3 regions of the Vibrio sp. F13 genome follow, and region 2 is predicted to be linked to each of the others. Evidence: predicted binding sites of a transcription regulator. Region 2 holds the regulator's gene; each other region holds the start of a gene.
What was found. The regulator PurR, encoded in region 2, represses purine synthesis genes. The targets are predictions, from matches to a motif close to TNANGNAAACGTTTNCNTNA.

Region 1 (2,276 bases), 220 kb from region 2:
AAGCCATATTGTGAGATGAAAGAACGACGCTCTGGAACTAAGCTGCCCAAACCACCGATAAGAATCGCCATGGTAGAGATGTTAGCAAAGCCACATAGAGCGAAAGTTACGATCGCTTGCGAGTGCTCACTTAGTGCCTCTTTAGCATCCATTAGTTGGATGAAAGCCACGAACTCGTTCACGACAATCTTGTTACCGATCAATGAGCCCGCAACCACAGCCTCAGACCACGGTACACCGATCAGCCATGCAACGGGTGCAAACACATAACCTAGGATAAGTTCGAAGCTTAGGTTTACGCCAAACCAGCCGCCAACAATACCTAGCAAGCCATTCAGCATTGCAATCACACTGATAAAGGCAAGTAGTGTCGCACCCACCGCAACGGCAATACGAAGTCCAGACATAGCCCCATCTGCCATTGCCTCAACTACGTTTGTTGCTCGTGGAATTTCAACGTCAGACTCAATATTTTCTTGAGCGTCATCTGCGCTACCTGGTACTAAGATCTTAGCCATCAATAGGCCAGCAGGTGCAGACATAAATGCAGCTGCGATCAGGTAATTTAGATCAACGCCAAGCGATGCGTAACCCACTAGCGTACCACCAGCGACAGAAGCCAAACCACACACCATCACAGCAAACAGTTGTGAATCCGTCATGTGCTTCAAGTAAGGCTTAACCACCAATGGAGCTTCAATCATGCCAACGAAAATGTTTGCAGTCGCAGACAGTGACTCCGCACGACCTGTGCCCAAGAACTTTTGTAGTGCGCCACCGATAAGGTTGATCACCTTTGGCATAAAGCCGATGTGGTACAAACCAGAGATCAGTGCAGAGAAAAAGATAATGATGCCTAGAACGTTAATCGCGAAAACAAATCCGTTATTCGTTAGGCCACCAAATAGGAAGTTAATCCCCTCTTGACCGTAGTTGATCAAGCTAGATACCGCACCTGTGGCTGCATTCAACGCTTCTTTACCCATTGGTACATACAGAACCAACAGCGCGAATGAGATTTGTAATAAGAAAGCCAAAGAGACTGTTCTTAGTGGAATATTTTTTCTGTCCGTAGATAGTAACCAAGCGGCAACTAAAATAGTGATAATTCCAAGTAGGGAAGCCATGTGCGTCAACCTAAAAGTTGTAGGTAGGAAAGGCGACGCATTCTATAGAGGAAATCGTTTGCGGCAAGCTGAGGTTGTTAATGTGATGTTGGGGTAATCACGATTTAACTATGAGTATAATTAAGTTATTGAATTTTAATAATTAACTTTGATTAAAAAGCGTACTTTTTCCATATGGAAATTATATTTATAGATTAGGAAACAGTTAGCGATGCAGTTCAACGCAAGTTTTGAGGTTTTTGTCCCAATACGTCGGCGACCCGATATGATCTTTAATGAACTCAATCACTGCCGAAAGCTTCTTCGGCATATTCTTTCGGCTCGGGTAAACGGCATAGAATGGCATCAGCTGACTGGCTCTCCACTCTGGCAATACTTGAATGAGCTTGCCCGTTCTAAACTCTTCTTTCACTAAGTAAGTCGCCAAATAAGCAACGCCCCACCCTGATACTGCCGCGTCTCGTACTGCCTCAGCCAAATCGACTGAGTAATCGCCCGCGACTTTGACGCTGAGGTTTTCTTGCCCGTTGTCAAACGCCCACGATGTGTAATCTCGTTCACGGCTGCGATAGATAAGACAGTTATGGTCAATCAAATCGGAAGGTACATGTGGCGTCCCAGCCTTAATCAGATAATCCGGTGACGCAGCCACCACAAACTGACTGTCGGCTAATCGCTGCGCAATGTAACCTTCAGGCAAATCTTCATTGTTGGTGATCCAGAGATCCAAGCGCTCTTCAATCATGTCCACCTTATAGTCGAACAAGTGGACCTCGATTCTCAACTGAGGATAAAGCTGTCTGAGTTGATCAATCGCCGGAATGATATGGAGTGTGCCAAATGACTGCGACAAACCGACGCGTAGTATTCCAGAGATATCATCGCGCTGGCTATCCATATCCATCTGAGCTGCTTTCACCGTGTTAAACAGCTGCTCACAATGTTGATAGAACACGTCTCCCGCTTCAGTCAGCGTGAGGCTTCGTGTGGTTCGTTGTACCAACTTGATGCCGATTGAGTCTTCAAGCAAAGCGACTTGCTTACTGATATGAGACACCGAAACGTTCAAGCTTTTTGCAGCACTGGTAAAGCCTTCGTGCTTGATCAGCGCATGGAATATCACCATCTGTGCAGCTCTATCTGTTAGCA
Region 2 (2,276 bases):
CGAAACTGGCCTTTTGAATGATAAGCCAGCAAAAGATATGGAAGAGATCATGGCTAAGCACAACTTAGTTGTGAACCAAGATCTAAAAGAGCCAGCAGACCACATTGCTATCGAACTCGATTTCCTTGGTAACTTGATCATTCGTTCAAACGAAACGAATATTGAAGAAGAACTAGAGAATTCATTTGCCGCTCAACAGCAGTTTATCGAACAACAACTGCTGACTTGGTTACCAAAGTTCAACGTGAAATGTCATGACGTTGATGAATTCGGTTTCTACGCCTCCGTCTCATCGTTGCTACTCGCATTCTGTCAATTAGACACTCAATATTTAGCTGGTGAATAGCTTATTGGATGACTCGTTAAATAAATTCAGAAGAATGTGACAATTCACCCGGATTTCCGGGTGAATTTTATTGCGAGTAATTTCTAGTCAGTCTAAAATTGTGACCGCAAACGATAAAATATGAAACATTCACGAAATGCTATGCTTATTATAGTTTTGAGCATTTTGGTGTTAAGACAAGCCGCTCAATAGCGGTTTTTTGTTTTTTAGCACTTTTAGTACCCAAAGAGCCCTACAAATTTAAGCTCTTAGTTAGGTAGCTTAACGGCTACTTTATTCCGTACTTTGGGAAAGTAGCTTCTAATAGGATAAAACCATGGCCACTATAAAAGATGTCGCTCGCTTAGCCGGCGTATCAACAACAACCGTTTCTCACGTAATCAATAAAACTCGCTTTGTTGCAGAAGCAACGCAAGAAAAAGTAAACAAAGCCGTAGATGAACTGAACTATGCACCAAGTGCTGTTGCTCGTAGCTTGAAGTGTAATACAACACGCACCATCGGCATGCTAGTGACTCAATCAACTAATCTATTCTTCTCTGAAGTTATCGATGGTGTTGAGAGCTACTGCTACCGTCAAGGTTACACTTTGATCCTGTGTAATACGGGCGGTATCTATGAGAAGCAACGTGACTACATTCGAATGCTTGCAGAGAAACGTGTAGATGGCATCTTAGTTATGTGTTCTGACCTAACTGAAGAACTAAGAGAGATGTTAGACCGTCACGCTGACATCCCTAAAGTTATTATGGACTGGGGCCCAGAGAGTTCTCAAGCTGATAAGATCATCGATAACTCTGAAGAAGGTGGCTACCTAGCGACCAAATACCTTATTGAACGCGGTCACTCTAAGATTGCATGTTTAAGTGGCCACTTAGACAAAGCAGCATGTGTTGAACGTATTGCCGGTTACAAGCGCGCACTTAACGAAGCTAAAATTTCTGCAGATGACAATATGATCATCGAAGGCAACTTCGAGTGTGATACGGCTGTTCTTGCTGCAGAACAAATCGTTGAGATGGAAGATCGTCCAACGGCGGTATTCTGCTTTAACGACACAATGGCACTCGGCTTAATGAGCCGACTGCAAGAAAAAGGCATCCGCATTCCTGAAGATATCTCAGTGATCGGTTACGACAACATCGAACTCGCTGAATACTTCTCTCCGCCGTTAACGACAGTTCACCAACCAAAACGTCGTGTTGGTAAGAATGCATTCGAAATTCTATTGGAGCGCATCAAAGACAAAGACCACGAAAAACGCGTCTTCGAAATGCACCCTGAAATTGTTGAACGAAGTACAGTTAAGACGTTAAATTAATTGATAATTCGAGTTTAATTTCATCAAGCGCACCTTTAGGTGCGCTTTTTTTATCAGCAACTATAATGAACCCTTATGCATAAATGAAAGATCATTAATTGAAGCAGTATCACATTTTGAAATATCAAGTGTGAGCTTCATTCAACAAAAACTTTATTCTATTCAATCAGTCACGCACAGGGCAAACCACTCGAAAGAGTGAGACGCAAAGCTTCCGGCCTAAACCACTCGTTGGTATGGTAGCGGGGTTACCGATGGCAAAATGCAGTAACTACTAATAATTTAGTAATTTACGGCTTATTGACAATTTAATTGCAACATTTTGCTAATCTCTCGGACCTGCTTATTTGGTGGCGTAGTTCAAATACACCGAGATAAATAACATGGATAAACCGATACTAAAGGACTCGATGAAGTTATTTGAGTCCCTAGGAAAAATAAAATCACGCTCAATGTTTGGTGGCTTCGGTCTTTTTGCTGATGACACTATGTTTGCTCTGGTTGTAAATGACCAGTTGCACATACGCGCAGACAAAGGCACAACTAAACAATTCGAACAACAAGGGTTTCAACCGTACGTCTACAAAAAACGTGGTTTCCCTGTCGTTA
Region 3 (2,276 bases), 1.4 Mb from region 2:
ACATCTGGGTACAAACGTTGCGCCAGTGATAGCTCGATAGAGTCGGCCACTGTGAATAAACGTTCGCCTGTTGATACTTCTTTGAGCAGGTCGTTGATATCAGCATTGCCGACCGCATCATAGATAAAGTCATCGTGTGTTTTCTGCAGCTGCTTTAGTGTTGGCTCAAAGTGTGAGTCTTTCACCACAACCAAAGATGGCGTTAATGTGTCAGTAGACGCCGCCTCTTCTGATTCAGTTTGTGCTTTAACAAAGTCAACCTGACGCTCATTCTCGAAATTGATCAGTTGTTCAAGGTTTCTCGGTCGCCACTGGCCTTTTTTGTATACGACCTGTTGGCTTACGTAGTAATAAGCAGGTGCGGCGCGATAAGCTCGTGTCAGTTTGTTGTTTTGCGTTAAGCCGGTCGCGATAAGATCGATTTCGCCTTTCTGCAGTGCAGGGAACAAGCCAGACAAACGGTAAGCGGGTTTAACCTCAAGCTTTACACCAAGCTCCTGCGCAAATTCACGAGCTAATTCGTAATCCAAGCCAGCAGGACCATCAGGACCGATGTAATAAGAGAGTTGGTTATTTAGGGTGCCGACACGAAGAATGCCACGATCTCGTATCTGCTCAAGGACACTTTTAGGTTCAGATTCAATCTGGCATCCCGCGAGCCCAACCAGAGCGATAACGAGCAGAATGAATTTAGACGAAAAGATGAGCGTAAATTTAGGCATCAAAATGAAATCTCGAAAAGTGGAAGCCCCTTTATACCAAACCCCGCAAGGCTGGCAAAGCAGGTTTAATTAAACAGTTGTAAAAGTGGTGATAAATGCAGCAAAAGTACCATTTACGCAGAAAGATAAAAAAAATCACGCAAACGGTTGCTTTTGGTGTTACGTCACAAAAAGAAATGCTTTATAATGCGCTCGCATTGAAGAGGTGGGATCGGCATAGGTTTTTAAACCTTCGGGAATAGCTTCGAAGAAAACAGTTAGGTTTTTCCTTTAACCCACTGAATTTATTCCAATACTACCTTAATTAACTGCATAAGAGACGTAAGCACATGAGAATTTTGCGTGGCTCCCCAGCTCTATCTGAGTTTCGTGTTAACAAGCTTTTAGAGCTTTGTCGTGAATTAAGCTTACCTGTAACAGGTATTTACGCTGAGTTTGCCCACTTTGCTGATCTAACGGCAGACCTAGATGAGTCTGAAGTTGAGAAGCTAGAAAAGCTACTGACTTACGGTCCAACGATTGAAGAGCATGAACCTGAAGGTTTACTGCTGCTTGCAACGCCACGCCCAGGCACTATCTCGCCTTGGTCTTCAAAATCAACAGATATCGCACACAACTGCGGACTGGCTAAAGTGTCACGTCTAGAGCGCGGTACTGCTTTCTACATTGAAACCTCTGCTGAACTTTCTGAACTTCAACTTGTTGAGCTGAAAGCAATCCTGCACGACCGTATGATGGAAGTGGTTTTCACTGACTTCGAATCAGCGGCGGCACTATTTACCGTTGCTGAGCCTGCTCCTTATGCGGAAGTTGACCTACTAACTGGTGGACGTAAAGCGCTTGAAAAAGCAAACGTTACCCTAGGTCTTGCACTTGCAGAAGATGAGATTGATTACCTTCTTGAAAGCTTCACTGAGAAGCTAGGTCGTAACCCGACGGACATCGAGCTAATGATGTTTGCACAAGCGAACTCAGAGCACTGTCGTCATAAGATTTTTAACGCTGATTGGACTATCGATGGCGTTAAGCAAGAAAAATCATTGTTCAAGATGATTAAGAACACCTTTGAAACGACACCAGAACATGTTCTGTCTGCTTATAAAGATAACGCAGCGGTAATGACAGGTTCTGAAGTTGGTCGTTTCTTCCCAGATCCAGAAACTCGCCAGTACAGCTACCACCAAGAAAAAACACACATCTTGATGAAAGTTGAAACGCACAACCACCCAACGGCAATCTCACCGTGGCCAGGCGCATCGACAGGTTCAGGCGGTGAAATCCGTGATGAAGGCGCAACCGGTATTGGTGGTAAGCCAAAAGCGGGTCTTGTTGCTTTCTCTGTATCTAACCTTAAGATCCCGAACTTCGTTCAACCTTGGGAAACTGACTTTGGTAAGCCAAGCCGTATCGTTACTGCTCTGGATATCATGCTTGAAGGTCCTCTTGGTGGCGCGGCATTCAACAACGAATTTGGTCGTCCAAACCTACTTGGCTACTTCCGTACTTACGAAGAGAAAGTAAACTCTCACGCAGGTGAAGAAGTGCGTGGTTACC

Region 1: the regulator PurR is predicted to act here: its motif matches at 1,174-1,193, upstream of LMH68_RS12410 (NupC/NupG family nucleoside CNT transporter).
Region 3: the regulator PurR is predicted to act here: its motif matches at 858-877, upstream of purL (phosphoribosylformylglycinamidine synthase).

Annotation. Positions count from the first base shown of each region.
Region 1 covers NZ_CP170175.1:2,664,953-2,667,228, reverse strand. Annotated here, with positions in the region: gene LMH68_RS12410 (NupC/NupG family nucleoside CNT transporter) at 1-1,127, opposite strand, end outside; gene LMH68_RS12405 (LysR family transcriptional regulator) at 1,333-2,253, opposite strand.
Region 2 covers NZ_CP170175.1:2,882,456-2,884,731, reverse strand. Annotated here, with positions in the region: gene torD (molecular chaperone TorD) at 1-346, shown strand, start outside; gene purR (HTH-type transcriptional repressor PurR) at 663-1,667, shown strand; cyclic di-GMP riboswitch class I at 1,838-1,923, shown strand; gene LMH68_RS13330 (TfoX/Sxy family DNA transformation protein) at 2,051-2,276, shown strand, end outside.
Region 3 covers NZ_CP170175.1:1,005,403-1,007,678, reverse strand. Annotated here, with positions in the region: gene mltF (membrane-bound lytic murein transglycosylase MltF) at 1-722, opposite strand, end outside; gene purL (phosphoribosylformylglycinamidine synthase) at 1,052-2,276, shown strand, end outside.